DNA from 3 places in the Paraburkholderia sp. SECH2 genome. Region 1 is predicted to be linked to each of the others. Evidence: riboswitches for the same ligand, from Rfam matches in the RefSeq annotation. Region 1 holds a riboswitch; each other region holds the start of a gene.
The links. Region 1 has a riboswitch for cobalamin ahead of cobG (precorrin-3B synthase). Riboswitches for the same ligand answer to the same signal wherever they lie in the genome.
Positions count from the first base shown of each region.

Region 1 (7,244 bases):
TCGCGCGTTCGACGTAAAGCGCACGATGCGCGAGCCCCAGTTCGCCGAGCACGCGCCGCACCTTATCGAAATTGCGGCCGAGCTTCATGATGACCGCAGCATCCGCATCGGCGAGACGTCGGCGTAGTTCGTCTTCGGGCAACACGCCGGAGAGCACCGACAGACTCTGATTGCGATACACCAGCGGCGAGCCAAGTACCGCTGCGCCGCCGAGCATCGAGCACACACCGGGCACGACTTCAGCCTCGAACCGGGCTGCGAGGCGGTCGTGCAAATACATGTACGAGCCGTAGAAAAACGGATCGCCTTCGCAAATCACCGCGACGTCGCGGCCCGCGTCGAGATGGCCGGCGACGACCTCCGCAGCGGTATCGTAGAAGTCGGCGATGATCGCTTCATACGACAGCGGCGGCTCGAGCGCTTCGGTCGTGACGGGATAGACGAGCGGCAGATGCTGTTGAGCGTCATGCAAATGCGCCTCGATGATGCTGAAGGCGTTGCCCTTCTTACCCTTCGCGACGAAATACGCGACCACGGGTGCCGCTTTCAGCAAACGCAGCGCTTTCAGCGTGATGAGTTCCGGGTCGCCGGGGCCGACGCCGAGTCCGAATAAACGTCCTTGCACGGTCATTTACTCGACCTCCGTCGCGAGCGCGTTCACAGCAGCGGCCGCCATCGCGCTGCCGCCGCGTCGTCCGTGAACCACGACGAAGGGCACGCCGCGGCTGTCTTCGGCCAGCATCGCTTTCGATTCGGCCGCGCCGACGAAACCGACCGGAAAGCCGAGGATCAGCGCGGGCTTTGGCGCACCGGCATCGAGCATATCGAGCAGATGAAAGAGGGCGGTCGGCGCATTGCCGATCACGACGACGCTGCCGGCCAGCTGCGGCCGCCACAATTCGAGCGCGGCGGCCGAGCGCGTATTGCCGAGTTCGCGCGCGAGCGCAGGCACGTCCTGATGCGTGAGCGTGCAGATCACGTTGTTGTTCGCGGGCAGTCGAGCGCGCGTGATGCCTTGCGCCACCATGCCGGCGTCGCACAGAATCGGCGCGCCTTGCGCGAGCGCCGTACGGCCCGCGGCGCCTGCGCCTTCGGAAAACTGAAGATCTTCAACGACGTCGATCATGCCGCAGGCGTGGATCACGCGCACCGCGAGTTTCTCGAGGTCGGCAGGGATACGCGATAAGTCGGCCTCCGCACGTATCGTCGCGAAGGATTGGCGATAGATCTCCTGACCGTCGCGAATGTAATCAAGCATCTGAGGGGCTCCGGGCCGGGTGTGCCAATGGGTCGAGCATATCGGCGGCCTGTTCGATCGTGAGTTGGTGCGCGACGCACGAGCCGAAACCCGGCTGGCCGTCGCGGCGATAAAGGTCGTAGGTGCCGGGCGCCGCGGCCAGCAGCGTGTACGGCGCGCAATGTGCGGCGGCGCATGAGCGCGGACAGCCGCTCAGATGGACGTCGACGCCGTCGGGCAGGCGATCCGCTAGAAGTAACGCGTCGGCTTTGGTGTTAGCGAGGCTTTTCGCGCAGCCTGTGGAACCGGCGCAGGCGATTAAGTGCGTAATGGGTTGTGCGGGATCGCAGGCGAGCCCCAGCGCATTCATTTCAGCGAGCACGGCGGGCGCGGCATCGGCAGCGATATCGGGCAGTAATACGCTTTGCCAGGGCGTCATGCGCAGCGTGCCGTTGCCTTGCTGTTGCGAGAGCGTGGCGAGGCCGCGCAAGGTCGTGGCGTCGAGGCGTCCGAGCGGCGGTTGGCCGCCTACGTGCAGCATTCCCACAACTCGCTGTGCGTGCGCGCCGAGTCGCAAAGTGGCATCGGCAGGTGTGGGGCGTTGCCAGTTTGCAAGCGATGTGTCGCGTGACAGCGGGAAATCGACGTACGTTTGAGCGTGCTGCAATACGGCGTCGATGGAATGCGCGGCGAGCAGGTGACGCATGCGCGTGTCATCTGGAGCGGCCAGATCGAGGAACGTGTGCAGCAGCGCGCAGACGAGGTCTGTGACTTGCGAAGGCAGCACGGCGGCGAGAGCGCCGGCGTAGTTCGGACGAGAATGGTCAACGGCGCTATGCGCGATGTGTTGGAAGGCATCGGAGTTCGCCGCAGCTGACGGGCAACCCGCCAATCCGAACACAAATCGCACACCGTCTTCGGCCTGCATGGCTGCTAGCCAGACATCGTGCGGATGATCCAACCTGGCAAGGCGCTCACCACCATCGAGCAGTAGCGCGAATTTCGGCGATAGCGCCGCGAAACGCGGTTCGGATTGCAGCAAGGTGAGCAGTTCGACGCAAAGCGGCCTTGTATCGAACAGCGCAAACGGATCGCGTCCGGCAGTCGGGCTCACCATCAGATTGCGCACATCGTCCGCCGAGGTCGCTACCAGCACGCCGGAAGCATCCACCGCACCGCCCGTCGGAATCGGCCCAAGCCCCGCATCGACCAGCGCCGCGATCAACGCCGCCTCATGCCCGCTTCGCACACCACGCACCTGCAGATTCGCGCGATTGGTCAGCTCGACCACACCCGCCGCATGCCGCTCACTGACATCAGCAATCACCGCCGCCTGCGCCGCGCTCAACTCGCCTCCGGGCAATTTAATCCGGCAAATCCCCCCATCACGCGCCGCGACGATGCGCAGCAGCCCCGGACACGCCGAGGGCCGCAGCACGAGAGCCGCGTCGGGCAAAGCAGTGGAGGGCGAAGCTTGATTCAAGACGGACACCGGGTTGAGCGTCGCGCGACGGCCCGAGCAAGCCGCAAAGCGGCCCTTGCTACGGCATCGGTACACCCCGCCCGATGTAGGCTGGCACGAACAGTCTGGCCGGCAGGTCTCCTGGCTGGCAGGTCATGGTCCGCCGCGGCCTTCCCGGTCGAACCAGTGGCGCGGAGCGCAGGCGGACTCGCTGCATACAGTTGCGGGGGCAGCCACAGCGACACTGTGTTCCCTCTTCGGCCCCGAAGGGCACCGGCGGCTGTATTATGCCTTTTTTCGAACAGTACAACGAGGCTGGACGCTTTGATCGGCGTGGCACAGCGGATTATTTGAAGATACAGAAAGAGGATGGATGCATGCCGGCGTGGCTGACCGTGGTGGGCATAGGCGATGACGGCTTCGCCGGCTTGGGGAGGCCCGCGCGGCGCGCTTTGCTGGAAGCGTCGGTGGTTTATGGCGGTGAACGTCATCTGGCGATGCTGCCCGCGCGCCTCGCCGCGCGCCGTGCGGCATGGCCGAAGCCGTTCGATCTCGCGCCTTTGCTGGCGGAGCGGACAGGGCCCGTGTGTGTGCTGGCGAGTGGCGACCCGATGCTGTTCGGCGTCGGCGCAACGCTCGCGCGGCACTTGCCGGCAGGGGAGTTGCGGGTGCTGCCCGCGCCCTCGTCGTTGTCGCTGGCGGCCGCGCGGCTTGGCTGGCCGTTGCAGGATGTCGCCACGGTTTCGCTGGTGGGAAGGCCGTTGCCGACGCTGAATGCTCATTTGCACGACGGCGCGCGCGTCTTCGTGCTGAGTGCCGACGGGCGTACGCCTGCCGCGCTGGCCGAACTGTTGAATGCACGCGGTTTCGGCGCGACGCGGATGACCGTGCTGGAACATCTGGGCGGTGATCTGGAGCGGTGCATAGATGGCCGCGCGCACCAGTGGCCCGCAGGGGAAGTGGCGGCGCTGAACCTGATCGCGCTTGAATGCCGCGCAACGGAAGGCGCGCCGCGTTTGCCGCTGACCGTCGGCTTGCCTGACGACGCCTTTCGCCACGACGGTCAGTTGACCAAGCGCGACGTCCGCGCGATTACGCTGGCGCGCCTCGCGCCGACGCCCGGCGAATTGCTATGGGATGTGGGCGCGGGCAGCGGCTCGATTGGCATCGAATGGATGCGCGCACACCCGACCTGCCGCGCGATCGCGATCGAAGGGCACGCGGAGCGGCAGCGCTTCATCGAACACAATCGCGATGCGTTGGGCGTGCCGGGTTTGCAACTGGTGGCCGGCCGCGCGCCTGATGCGTTGGAAGGTTTGGCTGTGCCGGATGCCGTGTTCATCGGCGGTGGCGTGACGGTGCCGGGTGTGCTTGACGCCTGCTGGGCGCGTCTGCGCGACGGCGGACGTCTGGTGGCCAATGCCGTGACCTTGCAAGGCGAGGCAGCGCTGGCGGCGTGGCGTGAGCAACACGGCGGCACGTTGACTCGCATCGCGCTGGCTGACGCGCAGCCGCTCGGCGGCTTCGATACGTGGCGCCAGGCGTTGCCGATTACGCTGCTGGAGGTTACGAAGCTGGCCAGCAGCGCGGACGGCACCTCAAGCACGAGCGCCGCATCCAGCACGTCCACCAGTTCAGCCGACTCACCATTCCATCCGTAATGCGCGAAGAAACGCCCGAACAACCCGCGCCGCTGCGTAGCGGCTACACGACCGGCAGTTGCGCCACCGCGACGTCGCTCGCGGCCGCGCGTCTGTTGCTCGCGGGTATCGTCAGCGAGGTCGCGGAGATCGTGTTGCCGAAGGGCCGGCTCGTGCCGATGCCACTGGTGTTCTGCCGCCTGACCGCCGATGGCGCGGAAGCCGGCACAGTAAAAGACGCAGGCGACGATCCCGACGTGACGCACGGCGCGATCGTATTCGCCCGCGTGCGTTTGCTTGCCGAACCGGGTGTGATATTCCGCGCGGGGCCAGGCGTTGGCACGGTGACACGCGCCGGCCTCACGCTGCCAGTCGGCGAACCAGCGATCAATCCCGTCCCTCGCAAGATGATGACCGAACATCTGACCGAACTCGCCGCGGAACATGGATACGCAGGCGGCTTCGAAGTAACGATTGGCGTCGAAGGCGGCGAAGCACTCGCACTGAAAACGATGAACCCGCGCCTCGGCATTCTCGGCGGTTTGTCGATTCTCGGCACCACCGGCATCGTGCGGCCGTTCTCGTGCTCGGCCTATATCGCCTCGATTCATCAGGGCATCGACGTCGCGCGTGCGAACGGTTACCTGCATCTCGCGGCCTGCACCGGCAACGCAAGTGAAGACGCGATGCGCGCGCATTACGGTCTGCCGGACATCGCACTGATCGAAATGGGCGACTTCGTCGGCGCGGTGCTCAAACATATGAAGCGCGCGCCGGTCGAGCGCTTGAGCGTGTGCGGCGGCTTCGGCAAACTCAGCAAATTGGCAGCCGGGCACCTCGATCTGCATAGCCGCAATTCGAGCATCGATCTGGAACGGCTTGCAACATGGGCCGCCGAATATGGCGCCGACGACGCGTTACAAGCGGCGATCCTCGCCGCCAATACGAGCCAGCAGGCGGTCGCGTTGGCGCATGCGCAACACGTGCCGCTCGGCAACATTGTCTGCCAGCATGCGCTGGCTGTAGCGCGCGATATCGTGCCGCCGCAGGTCGCGGTCGAAATGTTCGCGATTGACCGCCAGGGCAATCTGATCGGGGTCGCGCAATGACAAGCATTCTGCTGCTCGGCGGAACCGGCGACGCCTTGCGAATCGCGAGGCAACTCGGCCCTGAGCACGTGTACAGTCTCGCGGGCCTCGGAAAGGTGCCGGACGATTTGACATGCGAGGTGCGCGTAGGCGGCTTCGGTGGCAGCGAAGGCATGGCGCGTTATATCGAGGACAAACGCATTAGCCTCGTAATCGACGCGACACATCCCTACGCCGCGCAGATCAGCGCCAATGCCGCGAAAGCGAGCAGTGCGGCGCGCGTACCGTGCTGGGCGCTGCGTCGCGCGGGCTGGCAGCCGCAAGCCGGCGACGACTGGCGCGTGGTCGGCGATTGGCCAGAACTCACGGCCGCGCTAGCCTCATTCAATCGCCCGCTGTTCACACTTGGCCGCGAACCGCTCGCGCATCTCGACGAAATCCGGCCGCAGCAATTCTGGACCGTACGCTGCCTCGAAGCACACGAAACCAATCCACGTGCGCGAATTCTGGCGACACGCGGCCCGTTTACGCTCGAAGGCGAGCGAGCGTTGTTCGACGCCGAAGCATTCGATGTCGTCGTCAGCAAAAACAGCGGCGGCAGCGCCACCGAAGCGAAACTCGAAGTCGCGCGCGAACGTAGCCTGCCGGTGGTCATGCTGCGGCGTCCTGCATTGCCTGCAGTCGATCGCGAGTTTGCAAACGTGGCCGACTTGCTGGAAGCATTGCAAGTCTCAGGTTAAGTGGCGCATGTCATGCATGACATGCCGGCCAAACGAATCATGGAGTAGTGAATGACGGTGTTTTTTATCGGCGCGGGTCCCGGCGACCCGGAACTGATCACGGTGAAAGGGCAACGCCTTGTGCGCACCTGCCCGGTGATCCTGTATGCCGGCTCGCTGGTGCCGGCCGCTGTACTCGAGGAGCATAGCGCGGAGCAGGTCGTGAACACCGCCGAACTCGACCTCGATCAGATCATCGCGTTGCTCAAGGCCGCACACGACAAAGGCCAGGACGTGGCACGCGTGCATTCCGGCGACCCGTCCTTGTACGGCGCGATCGGCGAGCAGATCCGCAGACTTCGCGAACTCGATATTCCCTATGAAATCGTGCCCGGCGTGACGGCAACCGCGGCATGCGCGGCGACACTCGGCTGCGAACTCACCTTGCCCAATATTTCGCAAACGCTGATCCTCACGCGCTTTGCAAGCAAAACGACGATGCCGGAAGGCGAACAACTCGGCGACCTCGCGAGACATCGCGCGACGATGGCGATTCACCTCGGCGTGCGCCATCTCGCGCGCATCGTCGATGAACTACGGCCGCACTACGGCGGCGCGTGCCCGATCGCAGTGATCTATCGCGCCAGCTGGCCGGATGAAGAAAAAATCACCGGCACGCTAGACGACATAGTCGGCAAAGTGCAGTCCACCAACATTGAGCGGACTGCACTGATCCTGGTGGGACAGGTGCTGGCGGCCGAAGGATTCGCGGAGTCGACGTTGTACGCGAAAGGCGGCTGACCCGTCCACCGTCGATTCAGCCGATTCCTTATCCCCCTGACTTCAACTGTGCCCAGAGCCTGCTTTCCAGACGTTTGATCTGGGCGGGCAGGGGCTTGAGCAGAAACAGCGTTTTCAGCACGGATTCAGGCGGGTACACGGTCGGATCGTTGAGAATTTCCGGCCGCACGAATTTGCGCGCGGCGGCGTCCGCATTCGGATAGAACACCTCGTTGGTGATCCCGGCATGAACCTCCGGGCGCTCGATGTAGTTGATCCAGTTGAGCGCCGCTTCCGGATGCGGCGCATCTTTGGGGA
Region 1 covers NZ_JALPRH010000005.1:96,253-103,496, reverse strand. Annotated here, with positions in the region: gene M0D66_RS11580 (precorrin-2 C(20)-methyltransferase) at 1-631, opposite strand, end outside; gene M0D66_RS11575 (precorrin-8X methylmutase) at 632-1,258, opposite strand; gene cobG (precorrin-3B synthase) at 1,251-2,720, opposite strand; cobalamin riboswitch at 2,813-2,992, opposite strand; gene cbiE (precorrin-6y C5,15-methyltransferase (decarboxylating) subunit CbiE) at 3,077-4,360, shown strand; gene M0D66_RS11560 (cobalt-precorrin-5B (C(1))-methyltransferase) at 4,360-5,448, shown strand; gene M0D66_RS11555 (cobalt-precorrin-6A reductase) at 5,445-6,167, shown strand; gene cobM (precorrin-4 C(11)-methyltransferase) at 6,219-6,947, shown strand; gene M0D66_RS11545 (polyamine ABC transporter substrate-binding protein) at 6,976-7,244, opposite strand, start outside.

Region 2 (7,244 bases), on a different contig from region 1:
GGTCACAACGGCGCGCGCATGTTGACGTCGGTCTGCGCGTTGTCGGCGATGTTCGACACCAAAGGATGCGAGCAATGAGCGAGGCGAGTTTGAATCGGCGTGACGATGCGGCGTCCGCTTTGGAGGCATCGAACGGACTGAGCCCCTCGATGGTGCGGCGCGCGATCTTTGCCTCAGTGCTCGGCAACGGGCTCGAGTGGTTCGATTTTCTGATCTACGGCTACTTCGCAAAGATCATCGCGCAGGTGTTCTTTCCTGGCGGCAGCGGTTTCGTGTCGATCATGCTGACGCTCGCCACGTTCGCCGTGGGCTTTATCGTGAGGCCGATCGGCGGCATTCTGCTCGGCATCTACGCGGACCGGGCAGGGCGGCGCAAAGCGCTCTCGCTGCTGATCATTTCGATGGCGGCGAGCACGCTGTTGATGGGCCTCACGCCGGGCTATGCCAGCATCGGCATCGCGGCGCCGTTGCTCGTGGTGCTCGCGCGGCTGTTGCAAGGGCTCTCGGTGGGCGGGCAGTTCGCGACGGCCTCGGCGATGCTGGTCGAGTACGCGCCGCCGCACAAGAAGATGTTCTACGGCAGCTTCAATATGTCGGCGCAGGCGTTCGCGTTGCTGCTTTCGTCAGGCGTCGGTTATCTGCTGACCACGCAGCTCACGCATGAGCAACTGGTGGCGTGGGGCTGGCGCCTGCCGTTTCTGTTCGGCGCATTGGCGGGGCCGTTCGGTTTCTACATCCGGCATCGGGTGGCGGAATCGCCGGAGTTCGAGCGCTTGCTCGATCAAAAGGACAAGCCGCTGCGCGTGACGGTGCGCCAGTTCTTCCGCGATAACGGCGACGCGGCGATCTGTGCGATGGGCGTGATCATCATCGGCGCGGCGACCAATTATGTGTGGCACTCGTATCTGTCGGTGTATGTCGAGCGGCAATTGCATCTGCCGCTGTCCACCGCGCTGCTCGGCGCGTTCGTGTCGGGCGTGCTGAATCTGTTCCTGTTTCCGCTGTCCGGCAAGCTTGCCGATCGTTACGGCGCGTACCGGCTGTTCTATCCGATTGTGATCACGTGGATGGTGTGCGTGTATCCGCTGTATCACTTCGTCGTGACGAATCCCACGCCGGGGCATCTGTTCATCGCGCAGATGGTCGCAACGGTGTTCCTTGCCGCCATGTCCGGTTCGCACCCCGGCATGCTCGCGACGCTGTTTCCGGTGCGCAGCCGTTCGGCGGGCGTGGCGCTGTCGTACAACATTGCGGTGACGCTGTTCGGCGGCATGGCGCCGCTCACCATCACCGCTTTGACGCACCTGACCGGCAGCAGTCTGACGCCGGCGTTCTACCTGATTTTTGCCGGTTTCGTGTCGCTTGCGATGGTGTATTTCACGCGCTCGGGACGTGAGCCGGGCGGCGCAACGGCGAAGTTCGTCACGCGTTAACCGCCACTAGCCAGACTGATTAGATGACTCACGAGCTTATTGCATGACCCAGCCTTTGATTACCGATGACGAACGCGCGCCAAATGAACGTCCGGTTGCCGTCGTCGCGAGCCGGCATCTGAGTGTCGCGACGCTTGCGGGTAGCGGCACCGTGCCGGTGTTCGCGAACGGCGACTGGCTTGCGCCGACGCATGACGTCAAGCGTGCCGTGATTCTGATTCACGGACGCCTGCGAAATGCGGACACGTACTTCAATCTGGCGGAGCGCGCGTGCGCACTGGCTGGTGGCGATGCGGCCGATACGCTGCTGATCGTGCCGCAGTTCCTCGCGAGTGCCGACGTTGGCGCGCATGCGTTACCGCCATCCACGCTGCATTGGGAATGGACTAGCTGGATGGGCGGCGACAACGCCGAAGGTCCGGCGCCGCTCAGTTCGTTCGATGTGCTCGACGCCATTCTGCAGACGCTGGCGTCGCGTGAGCAGTTTGCGTCGCTGACCGAGGTGGTGATCGCCGGGCATTCGGGCGGTGGCCAGGTGGTGCAGCGCTATGCCGTGGTGACGCGCGGTGAGGCGCCGCTCGTCGCGCGCGGAATTGCGCTGCGCTATGTGGTCGCGAATCCTTCGTCGTACGTGTACTTCGATGCGATGCGGCCGACAGCATCAGGTGAATTCGTGGCGTTCGATGCGACGGCATGTCCGTCGTTCAATCGCTGGAAGTATGGGCTCGAAGATTTGCCGGCCTATGCTTCGAGCGACGGTGATTCGAGCTCCGCTGATGCGCTCGAATCACGCTATGCGCGTCGTGACGTCACCGTGCTGCTCGGCGGCGCGGATTGCGATCCGCAGCATTCGGCACTTGACCGTTCATGCGCTGCGCAGACGCAAGGCGAGCATCGGTTGGAGCGCGGATTGGCTTACGCGCGCTATATGGCGTCGCGGGATCCGGAAGGGGCTGCGAAGCATCGTACGTTTGTGATCGACGGCGTCGGGCACGACGCGAAGGGGATTTTTGCATCGGCGCAGGGGCTGGCGGCGTTGTTCGGCAAGGCATGAACCGTGCTACGGAGATAAGGCCAGCTTTCAAAGGACTGTGCCGACATGAACAAGACCCGAATTCTCGCGGCCGCGATCGCCGCTGTATCACTTGGCGCATTGCTGCCGTGCAGCGCGAATGCTGACGATGCGCCTAGCCCGTGTGCATCGCTCAAACGGATCGTCGCGGCGGCGCCGGACGGCCTGGCTTCGCTGACACCGGATGACGGCAAGGGCGTCGCGCAACCCTACGGCGATGACGCCCAGTGTTCGGCGAGCCGCGGGAGTTATCAATGCACGTGGACGCCGCATCACGACGCCGGTTCGAGCGCGGACGCGCTGCAGGGTGTCGCGGCGGACATCGCCTCGTGCCTGCCGGACGCGACGCATGATCAGAATTCACCGGGACGTCAGCATTTTTATCTTGGCACGCGCGCCAAACGGACCGATATCACGTTGACGCGGGCTGATTCGAGCAAGTTGAGGCTGGTTGTATCGGGCAAGTGAGCGGGCACGTGCGTTTCGGACTATCCGAGCGTAGCCGTTATTGTGATGCTGGCCACCATGTCCAGCCGCGTCGCGAGCGTCGCAACTCGACCATCGAGAGCGGCGCGATTTCGATGTGCGGAAACACGCCCGGCGGCGCGCCGAGTGCATGAACGATCGCGGCCCGGATCACAGGCGCGTGCGTGACGGCGACCACGGTCTGTGTGTTGCCTTGTATGACGTCCTCGCTCAACGCACCGTTTAGCGCATCGAGCCACTGTCCCACCCGCTTCACGAGTTGACTGAACGACTCGCCGCCGTGCGCGGCCGTGTCGGGATCGTGTGTCCATGCGGCGAGGTCGTGTGGTGCTTCGACCGCGAGATCGGCAAGGCGGCGGCCGTGCCACAGGCCGTAGTCCATATCTGCCAGCCGCTCGTCGACCGACGCCGCGGCACCGAGCCCCAAGGCCGACGCCGTGTCGCGCGCACAAACCGCAGGGCTGACGAAAACTGCCGCGTCATCCGGAATCGACAGACGCGCTCGTGCGGCGGCGGCTTCGGCGAGGCCGCGTGCGTCGAGCGGGTCGTCGGCAGGGAAGCGGCCCGCGCGCATCGCCGCGGTCGATGCGTGGCTGATCAGTAACAGCCGTATGTCCATTCAATTGATTTCCATAAAGACCGGACTAGAGCGGGACGCCGCGTACATGCTTTGCATTGCCGGGAGGCAAAGTTTAGCGCGTAGAATAGCGTCACTGCGAAGCACGGAAGCCGGTGAGAGCCCGGCGCGGTCGCGCCACTGTAATCGGCATTCATGAGCCGAAAGCCAGACCTGAGCTTCGCACCATCCCTCTTCAATCGACTATCGGGGCGCGTTACCCCCAGGAGATGTCCATTATGTCCAACGCTGTTTTCGATTCCACGACACAGCCCGTCGCCCAACCCACGCCGATTCCGCTGCGTGAACTGCTGCCTTGGGTCGTGTTCGGCGGCTTGCTGCTGTTGCTCGCGCTGTATTTCGTTGGTGCGGAGCAGGGCGCCACGTCGCTGGTGCCCGGCATGTATGTGCACGAATTCGTGCACGACGGCCGCCATCTGCTCGGCTTTCCCTGCCACTAACGGAGTCGAACATGGTCGGTAAATTGTTGGTACGCGGGATGCTTGCAGGCATCGCCGCGGGATTGCTCACGTTCGGCTTCGCGAGATTGGTGGGCGAACCGCAGGTCGATCAGGCGATTTCCTTCGAGGAAAAGGCCGACGCCGCCAAAGGCGAAGCGCCCGAACCCGAACTGGTGAGCCGCGGCACCCAGGCGGGTCTCGGACTGTTGACGGGCGTGGTGACGTACGGCGCCGCGTTCGGTGGGCTGTTCTCGCTGGTGTTCGCGTATGCGTATGGCCGCGTCGGTACGCTGAGTGCGCGCGCGTTGTCCGCATGGCTCGCGCTTGGCGCGTTTATCACGCTGGTGATTGTCCCGAACATCAAGTACCCGGCGAATCCACCCTCGGTGGGCGACCCCGAGACGATCGGGATGCGGACCGGCTTGTTCTTCCTGATGATTGCGATCTCGCTGGCTGCAATGGTGTTTTCGCTGAAGGTTCGACGCCGCGCGGCACTGAAGTTGGGCGCATGGAATGGTTCGATCGTGGCGGGCGTGGTGTTCGTTGCGATCATTGCGGCCGTGCAACTGTCGATGCCGACGATCAACGAAGTGCCGGCGGCTTTCCCGGCGGTGCTGTTGTGGAAATTCCGCGTCGCGGCCATCGGCATGCAGGTGATTATGTGGACGACCGTTGGACTGCTGTTCGGCGCGCTCGTTGAGCGCAGCAAATTGCTGGCTCCCGCGAGCCGCAGCGCCGCGAAGTCTGCTTACCTTTGATGTGAACGGCGTGACCGTGCGAGCCGCGGTCACGCCGACGTGCAGCGCGAGAGAAGCCAAATACATCAAGTACTTGGCGCGTTTGCCGGAATGTTATCCACAGGCTTGTGAACGTTTTCTGTGGATAAGCCACCCCTCTGCAATGCGCCGCTCCGCGCCAACCGTGTCGGCGATCATCGCTGCGTCTCCCCGCACCGCAAGCAACAAACCGATCTGCGTCAAGCACTTAGGTACGATGCCCCGTTGTTATCAACAACCCTATGAACATTTTCTGTGGACAAGTGCCATGGCTGCATAACGTTATGCAAATCGCTTGGTTGCCCGAAGCCGGGGCACATCCGACACTCACTCCAATCTCAAGCAAACCGAGCCTGGAGCCATGTCGAACCCATCAAGCCTGCGCCCATCGTGGGCCACTCGCCTCACGGCACTTCTGCTGCTGGCCGCATCGGCGATAACGACAACAACGGCCATCGCCGCGCCACCTTCGGGCGATCCGATCCTGATAGGCGTCAGCGGCCCGCTGACCGGCCAGAACGCTCAGTACGGCGCGCAATGGAAAGCTGGTTTCGATCTTGCATTAGATGAGATCAACAGCCACAACGGCATCAACGGCCGTCCGCTGAACTACGTCTTCGAAGACAGCCAGAGCGATCCACGCCAATCCATCACGATCGCGCAGAAATTCGTCAACGACCCGCGCATCCTGATCGAACTCGGCGACTTCTCGAGTCCCGCTTCGATGGCGGCGTCGCCGATTTATCAGCATGCGGGCCTCGTGCAACTCGGTTTCACCAACTCGCATCCTGACTTCACCAAAGGCGGCGACTACATCTGGAGCCCATCGGTCAGCCAGGCCGACGCGCAGCCGCTGCTTGCCGACCTCGCCGTGAAAACGCTCGGCCTCAAGCGCATCGCCGTGCTCTATCTGAACACCGACTGGGGACGCACCAGCAAGGACGTCTTCGTCAAAGCCGCCAATGAACGCGGCGCGCAAGTCGTTGCGGCCGAAGGCTATCAGTCGGCCGAGAAAGATTTCCGCGCGACGCTGGTGCGCGTGAGCGCTGCGAATCCGGATGGCATCGTGCTGATCTCGTACTACTCCGACGGCGCGCAGATCGCCCGCCAGGCGAGAACGAGCGGCATCAACCTGCCGATTGCTGCGGCCAGTTCCGTGTATTCGCCGAAATTCCTCGAACTCGGCGGTGAGGCCGTCAATGGCGTGGCGACGAACACCAGCTTCTTCCCCGGTGAATCCGGGCCTGAAGTGCAAAGCTTCGTTAAACGCTTCGAGGCGAAATACCACCGCGAGCCGGACGCGTTCAACGCGTATGCGTATGACGCCGTCATCATCGCCGCCTATGCGCTGCGCGCCGGCGGTCCTGACCGCAAGGCCGTGCGCGATGCGCTGCCGAAGCTGCACGACATTCCGAGCGTCGTGTTCGGCAAGGCCAATTTTGATCCGGCGACGCGTCGTGTGATCGGCGTGAAAAACATCAACGTGGTGGTGAAGAACGATAAGTGGACGTTGCTTGAGAGTAAGGCGACGGTTGCGCAGAAGTAGGCGTTCCGCTAGCGGTCTTGCGCTCCGAACATTCACAACATTCACGACTTTTGCGCCATGAGCCTTTTACTCGACCACATTGTGATTCGCGTCCACGATCTGACGCAGACCATTGAAAACTTCACTGCGCTCGGTTTCACCGTGCAGCAAGGCGGCACCCATGCCGATGGCGTGACGCATAACGCGCTGATCGGTTTCGCCGACGGCAGTTACATCGAGCTGATCGCTTTCTTGCAAGCGGCGCCGCAGCGTCGCTGGTGGGATGTGGGGCAGCGTCATGGCGATGGATTTGTTGATTACGCGTTGTTGCCGTCGAGCGTGGGTGCTGTGATTGACGCTGCGCACGGACGAGGTCTGCTATACGACGGTCCGCAGGCAGGTGGGCGTGTGCGTCCGGATGGCGCGCGGCTCGAGTGGCAGACCGGCCGGCCGCAAACCAGCGACTTGCCGTTCCTGTGCGGGGATATCACGCCGCGTCATCTGCGTGTCGCTGAGGGCGCGGTGCGTGAACATGCGAACGGCGTGCGAGGGGTGGCGAGTTTGACGGTCGCTGTGAATGATCTGACGACGAGTTTGCAGCGGTATCGGGCGTTGCTCGGCATCGGTGAAGGGGAGACGCGGACGGTGGCCTTGGCGGGGCTAGGAGCGGTGTCGGCGACGGTGTCGATTGGTGATACGTCCGTTGTGTTGCTGAGCCCCGTGCACGTCGATGCCGCGAGCGTTACCGCCGAGGGCGCGGCGTTGCGCCGGCAATTGGCCACGCGTGGGGAAGGGGTGTTGGGTGTCGCTTTGCGCGCTGATGGTAAAGCACAGCCGCAGGTGCTCGACCGTGATCGCACGCATGGCGCGTGGTT
Region 2 covers NZ_JALPRH010000012.1:25,743-32,986, reverse strand. Annotated here, with positions in the region: gene M0D66_RS20355 (alpha/beta hydrolase) at 1-78, shown strand, start outside; gene M0D66_RS20350 (MFS transporter) at 75-1,433, shown strand; gene M0D66_RS20345 (alpha/beta hydrolase) at 1,477-2,487, shown strand; gene M0D66_RS20340 (hypothetical protein) at 2,533-2,973, shown strand; gene M0D66_RS20335 (histidine phosphatase family protein) at 3,011-3,610, opposite strand; cobalamin riboswitch at 3,665-3,804, shown strand; gene M0D66_RS20330 (CbtB-domain containing protein) at 3,847-4,068, shown strand; gene M0D66_RS20325 (CbtA family protein) at 4,080-4,826, shown strand; gene M0D66_RS20320 (ABC transporter substrate-binding protein) at 5,206-6,390, shown strand; gene M0D66_RS20315 (VOC family protein) at 6,448-7,244, shown strand, end outside.
Region 2: another riboswitch for cobalamin. It lies ahead of M0D66_RS20330 (CbtB-domain containing protein); the one in region 1 lies ahead of cobG (precorrin-3B synthase).

Region 3 (7,244 bases), on a different contig from region 1:
CGTCGAACAGACCCATCACGCCTTCGATCAGGATCAGATCCGCTTCGGCCGCCGCCTGCGCGAGCAGGTTGCGACAGGCGGTTTCGCCCACCATCCACAGATCGAGCGACAGGACCGGCGTGCCGCTGGCACGCGCGAGGATCATCGGGTCGAGAAAGTCGGGGCCGGTTTTGAATACGCGCACGCGTCGCCCCAGCCGCCGATGGTAGCGCGCGAGACCCGCGGTAATCGTGGTCTTGCCTTGGCCCGACGCGGGAGCGCTAATGAACAGGGCGGGGCAAGCGGACATCGCTCAGAACTCCACGCCGCGCTGCGCTTTCACGCCTTGCTCGCGATACGGGTGTTTGACGATGCGCATTTCGGTGACGAGGTCGGCGGCTTCGATCAGCGCGTCCGGCGCGTGACGGCCGGTCACCACCACGTGCAGCATCTCCGCGCGCCCGGTCAGTACCGACAGCACTTCGTCGAGCGGCAGGTATTCGTACTTCAGCACGGTGTTCAGTTCGTCGAGGATCACCATCTGATAGTCGCCGCTTTCGATCATGCGGCGTGCTTCGTTCCACCCTTTGCGCGCGGTGGCGATGTCGGCGTCGCGATTCTGCGTGTTCCAGGTATAGCCGTCGCCCATCGTGACGAAGTCGCAATTGGCGATCGCGCCGAGAAAGTCGCGTTCCGACGTATGCAGCGCGCCCTTGATGAACTGCACGACGCCGAGGCGCATGCCATGCCCAAGCACGCGCACGGCCATGCCGAACGCTGCGGTGGTTTTGCCTTTGCCGGTGCCGGTATTGACGATCAGCAGACCTTTTTCGACGGTGGCGCTGGCCTGCTTTTTCTCGTGGCCCTCGCGCCGGCGTTCGGTCATGCGTTGATGCGATTCGGGATCGGTCTTCATGGAAGGTCCTGTTCTTGAGTGTCGTTGTTTGCGTGTTCGCAGGCGAGGCGGGCGGTGGTCGATGCTATCGCGACGGTGATGCCGGCATGTACGGTTTTGCGCACGAGTAGCCGTGCGTTGGCGGTATCGGCTGCAAACGAGGCAACTGGGGTCATTGAGCTAATTGAGGCATGGGCCGCATCAGATTCGGTCGCCGCAGCGAGCAAGGCGCACGGCTCGCAGACGCCGTCTATGCCGAGGTGCTCGCGTGCGGCCGCCGACGGATCCTCCACGGAGATCGCCGCAATCTGCTCACGGCTGAACAGCTTCAACGGCAGCGCATGACGTGCGCAAAATTCGAGCAGGCCGGTTTCGTGGGCTTTGACGTCAACCGAGGCGATCGCGCTGATTTCGTCGAATGAATGCGAGCCGAGCGTGGCGCGCACAGCCGTTTCGATTTCCTCGGCGGAGCTGTGCAAACGACAACCGATGCCGACGGTTAGCGTTTTCCTTGCGTGGCGCTGGGATTCGCTGCCGACTTTCACCGCATCCCGCGCCAAAGCCAGCGACGCCACACCGCCGATCACCACGATCGCCGGCGACCCGAGCCCGGCGCGCGAGACCGTATCGGCGAACTCGCCGAGCCGCGCGAGCGCATGCCGTTGCTCGGGGCGCGTGGCCGATTCGATCGCGGCGCACGGCGTATCGGCGCTCATCCCGGCTGCGAGCAATGTGTCGACGATTTCGTTCAGTCGCCGCATGCCCATGTAAATCACCAGCGTCATTCGCGTAGCGACGAGCGCGGCCCAGTCCGGCTCGCCGCTGCCGGCGCCGTGTCCGGTGACGAACACCACGCCTTGCGCGTGATCGCGATGCGTCACAGGAATGCCGATTGCCGCGGGCGCCGCAATCCCGGCGGTGATGCCGTTGATCACGTCGACGCTAATGCCTGCGGCATGGAGCGCTTCTTGTTCTTCGCCGCCACGGCCGAATACGAACGGATCGCCGCCTTTCAAACGGGCGACGCTGCGTCCCGCCCGCAAATGCTCGAGCATTTGCGCGACGATGCCGGCCTGCGGCGTCGACGGATGGCCGCCGCGTTTGCCGACATACACGACCAGTGCGTCGGCGCGCGCAAACTGCAGTACCTCAGGATTCACCAGATCGTCGACCAGCACCACATCGGCTTGCGCCAACGCGCGCGTCGCTTTGAGCGTCATCAGTTCGACGTCGCCGGGGCCGGCGCCGATCAGCCAGGCGCGGCTCATCGCGGCGTGCATGGCGCACGCCATGTCGTGACAAGCGGGAGCGGGCGAGGCGCGAAGATGCCGGAGGCGGCAGAAATTGAGGTCATGCGGTGCAACAGATTACGCGCAACGAAAAACGCCGCTCGCCGCGTTTCCCACAGGAAAACGCCAACGGCCGCGCCACGTCGTGCTTCAGCGCCTTCACATCCGTCCCTCGCGGATTCCGGCGGCCGGCAGCGTGACGTTCGCTGCCTCCGCGTCTGGCCGGTATCCGGGCTGGCGGCCTCATGCGTTTTGCCTTCCCGTCCGGATTCGTCGGACAGTGGCATCAAAAACGCATGCGCGATGCGAAAGCACCGCAGGTCGCTTACCGTTGCGGGGACAGCACAGGTTGAGCGCAGCGAGCGCGGCCTGTTTCCCGTTTAACTGCACATGCGATCGCATATGCGGGCACCAAACGCGCGCATACGATAGCACACGGCAGGCCGCGCCGGCACTGTGGAAAGGCCTTGCCGAAGCCCGCGTTTCCTTGACGGCAGGGGGCGCTCGGCCTAAACTCGCACGCACTTTGGTGCTCGTGTGCGCGCTCGTGCGCATGCAGTTAAACGGGAAACAGGGTGCCCACCTGCAATGGACCGGGTCAACCTGTGCTGCCCCCGCAACGGTAAGCGAAAAGCGGTGCGTTCTTGAGCGCCGCGGAGCCGGCTTCGATGTCCACGCGCAAGGCCGCGTCGGCATATAACCACTGGGCGAGAAACCACTCGTCCGGGAAGGGGAAGCGGCGCTTTCGCCAGCCCGGATACCGGCCAGACTACGAAGAACGACCATCGCGGGGATGCGGTGGCGCGTTCATGACCTCATTCTCGTTTCCAGTTTTTGGTTGCCTCGGCAACGCCGTTGTTCGTCCCCGTGTTTTGTTAATGTCGTGGTTTGGGGTATGTGCCCCGTTTGCCCGGCCTATACACGATGCCTCGGCGTGCACGAGCAACTCCTACGGATGGACCTCACGATGCAAACTCAAATGCGCAAGATCCCCGTCACCATCGTCACGGGCTTTCTCGGCAGCGGCAAGACCACGCTGCTGCGGCACATTCTTCAGCATGCGGGCGGCAAGCGCATCGCGGTGATCGTCAACGAGTTCGGCGAACTCGGCATCGACGGGGAAATCCTCAAGGGTTGCGGCATCGGTTGTGATGAGAACGGCGTTGAGGCCGAAGGGCAACTGTATGAACTCGCGAACGGCTGCCTGTGCTGCACCGTGCAAGAGGAGTTTTTCCCGGTGATGGAAAAGCTGGTGGAGCGCCGCGAGCAGATCGATCACGTGCTGATCGAAACGTCAGGTCTCGCGTTGCCGAAGCCGCTGGTGCAGGCGTTCAACTGGCCGCAGATCAAGAATAGCTTTACCGTCGACGCGGTCGTCACCGTGGTAGACGGCCCGGCCGCGTCGAGCGGCCAGTTCGCCGACAACCCGGTCGCCGTCGATGCGCAACGCAAGGCCGATCCGAATCTCGATCACGAATCGCCGCTGCACGAATTGTTCGAAGATCAATTGTCGGCCGCTGATCTGGTGATTCTGAACAAAACGGATCTGCTCGACGAAGCGCATCAAGCTTCTGTCGAAGCCATCATCCGCGAAGAAATTCCACCGCAAGTGAAGATCGTGCGCGCGCAGATGGGGCAACTCGACCTGCATACGTTGCTGGGTCTCGAAGCGGCCTCGGAAGAGACAATCCATCTACGCCACGACCATCACGGTTCGGCCGAAGACGCCGATCACCATCACGACGAGTTCGATTCGGTGGTGGTGCACGCGAATGTTTCGTCGCGCGAAGCTGTGATCGCCGCGTTGCAAGGGCTCGTCGAAACCAACACGATTTACCGCGTCAAAGGTTTCGCGGCGCTGCCGGGTGCGGCGATGCGTCTGGTGATACAGGGCGTGGGCCGCCGATTCGATAGTTACTTCGACCGGCGCTGGCAAGCGGGTGAAACGGGCGCCGAGCAACAAAGCCGCTTTGTGCTGATCGGCGAAGACCTCGACCAGGCCGCGTTGCAACAGGCATTCGACGCCGCCTTGGGCGCCGTGGCGAACGCTCAGCCGCAACAGGCGTAACCGGTCATGCATCTGCTGCGCACCACGCCGGGCGGTTTTGTCGACGATACACAGGGCGTGATCCGGATCGATCAGCAGCCCGCCGATATCGTGGTGCTCAGTTCCGCGGATACCACGCTGTCATTGCTCGCGAGCGTGTTTCCGCGTCTGGGCGAGGGTTTTCCGAGCGTGCGGCTTGCGAACGTCACGTATTTACGGCAACCGGCTTCGGTCGATTTCTATGTCGAAGACGTGTTGCAGCATGCGCGTGTCGTGGTGGTCGATCATCTCGGCGGCGAGGCGTACTGGCCGTACGGCATCGAGCAGGTGGTCGCTCTCGCCGAGCGCAAGCAGCAGACGCTCGCGATGTTCTCCGGCGATCTGCAGGAAGACCCGAATCTGCTGGCGCGCAGCACCGCCGACGCCGAACTGTGTCATCAGCTATGGCGCTATCTGCGTGAAGGCGGCCCGCAGAATGCCGAGGCCTTCCTGCGTTTTATCGCGTACCGCTCGCTTGGCTGGGGGCGCGAGCCCGCGCTGCCGCGCGCGTTGCCTGCCGCGACGCTCTACCATCCCGAACGGGACACGCCGACCATTGCCGACTGGCAGGCGCGCTGGCGGGAGGGTGCACCGGTTGCCGCGATTCTGTTCTACAAGGCGCATCTGCAGGCGGCCAACACAGCGGTGTTCGACGCCCTGATCGATGCGCTCGAAGCACAAGGCCTGAATCCGTTACCGATCGCAATTACTTCGCTTAAAGACGCGATGAGCCGCGACGTCGTACAGCAGTTGTGCGCGCAACATGATGTCGCGCTGGTGCTGAATACAACCGCATTCGCCGCGTCTGCTATCGACGACCCCGAGCCGCTCGCGCTCGCCGGTGACGCGCCGGTGCTCCAGGTGATCCTTAGCGGCGGTAATCGTGAAGATTGGGTCAAGGACAATCAGGGGCTCAACTCGCGCGATATCGCCATGCATATCGCGCTGCCGGAAGTGGACGGCCGCATCATCACGCGGGCGATCAGCTTCAAGGGGCTCGCCTATCGTTGTCCGCATACCGAAGTCGATGTGGTCCGCTACCAACCGGACCTCGAACGCGTCGGCTTTCTGGCCGAACTGAGCCGCCGCTGGTGCCGCCTGCGCACGCTCGATAACGCGGACAAGAAACTCGCGCTGATCCTTGCCAACTATCCGATGAGCGAAGGGCGCATCGGCAATGGCGTGGGGCTCGATACGCCGGCCTCGGTGGTCGGACTTCTGTCAATGTTGCGTGATGAGGGATATCGCGTGGCTGAGCTGCCCACCGACGGCGACGCACTGTTGAAGAAGCTGACCGAAGGCGTGACCAACGATCCGGTCGTGCGTGATTTGCGGCCTGCGTTGCAAAGCCTCGCGCTCGACGACTATCTTGTGTACTTCAACGCGTTGCCGGCGGAAGCTCGCAATGCGCTGAACGCGCGTTGGGGCTCGCCCGAGCAGGATCCAACGTTGCGGCGCGGCCGTTTCATGATCGCGGGCTGGCGTTGTGGGCAGGTGTTCGTTGGGATTCAGCCGTCGCGTTCACGCGAGCAGGGCGATTACGCGAGCTATCACGACGCCGAACTCGTGCCGCCGCACGCCTACCTTGCCTTCTATTTCTGGCTGCGTCATCAGTTCGGCATCGATGCGGTCGTGCATGTCGGTAAGCACGGCAATCTCGAATGGCTGCCGGGCAAGAGCGTCGCGCTGAGTTATGCCTGCTGGCCCGATCTAATTCTCGGTCCGATACCGCATCTGTATCCGTTCATCGTCAACGATCCGGGCGAGGGCAGTCAGGCGAAGCGTCGCGCGCAGGCCGTCATCATCGATCATCTGATGCCGCCGCTTACGCGCGCCGAAAGTTACGGGCCGTTGCAGGACCTCGAGCGCCAGGTCGACGAATACTATGAAGCACTGATGGTCGACCCGCGCCGTTCGAAACTGTTGAGGCGCACGATTCTCGCGACCATCGTCGAGCACAAGCTGCATGACGAGTTGAGTCTCGCGGAGCCGAACGGTCTGGACGATGAAGATGCGCTGCTGACGCGCGTCGATGCGTGGCTGTGCGAGTTGAAGGAGGCGCAGATTCGCGACGGCTTGCATACGTTCGGGCAGTCGCCTGAAGGTGTGCAGCGGCGCGATACGTTGCTGGCGCTGGGGCGTTTCCCGGTCGGCGATGGCCAGGGCGGCAAGGCTGGTTTGATCGACGCGTTGGCGCGTGACCTGCTGATGGACCATCTATTCGATCCGTTGTCGGTGGATTGGGCTGCGGCGTGGGACGGTCCACGTCCCGAGGTATTGCAGCGGGTGAGCGATGCGCCCTGGCGGCATTGTGGCGATACACGCGAGCGTCTGGAACTGCTGGCGGCTGAGATGTTGCGTGAAGTGTGCGGCGATGAAACGTCCGGGACGGCGCCCGCAAGCGGGACTTTGCCGCAAGCCGAACGTGTGATCGAACGCCTGCGCAACGACGTATTGCCCCGGCTCGACGCCTGCGGTTCGCAGGAAATGCTGCATCTGAAGCGCGGCCTTGAGGGGCGTTTCGTGCCGCCGGGGCCGAGCGGTTCGCCGTCGCGCGGACGGCCTGACGTGCTGCCTACCGGCCGCAACTTCTATTCGGTCGATACGCGCGCAGTGCCGACGCAAGCGGCATGGTCGCTCGGTTTGAAATCCGCGCAGCAGTTGATCGAACGGCATTTGCAGGAGAAGGGCGATTATCCGCGCGCGATCGGCCTCTCGGTATGGGGCACCGCGACCATGCGCACCGGTGGCGACGATATCGCCCAGGCACTTGCTTTACTCGGCGTGCGGCCGAAGTGGGCGCCGGGCAGTCATCGCGTGACTGACTTCGAAATCATGCCGATCGAAGCCTTCGATCGGCCACGTATCGATGTCACGTTGCGCGTATCCGGATTTTTCCGCGATGCCTTCGCTAACGTGATGCATCTGTTCGACGCCGCCGTGCAGGCCGTGGCCGAACTCGACGAACCCGAGGACCTGAACCCGATCCGCGCGC
Region 3 covers NZ_JALPRH010000029.1:91,457-98,700, forward strand. Annotated here, with positions in the region: gene M0D66_RS32560 (cobyrinate a,c-diamide synthase) at 1-289, opposite strand, end outside; gene cobO (cob(I)yrinic acid a,c-diamide adenosyltransferase) at 293-895, opposite strand; gene M0D66_RS38005 (cobalamin biosynthesis protein) at 892-1,449, opposite strand; partial or broken gene cobA (uroporphyrinogen-III C-methyltransferase) at 1,426-2,142, opposite strand; cobalamin riboswitch at 2,366-2,594, opposite strand; cobalamin riboswitch at 2,674-2,947, shown strand; gene cobW (cobalamin biosynthesis protein CobW) at 3,131-4,231, shown strand; gene cobN (cobaltochelatase subunit CobN) at 4,238-7,244, shown strand, end outside.
Region 3: another riboswitch for cobalamin. It lies ahead of cobA (uroporphyrinogen-III C-methyltransferase); the one in region 1 lies ahead of cobG (precorrin-3B synthase).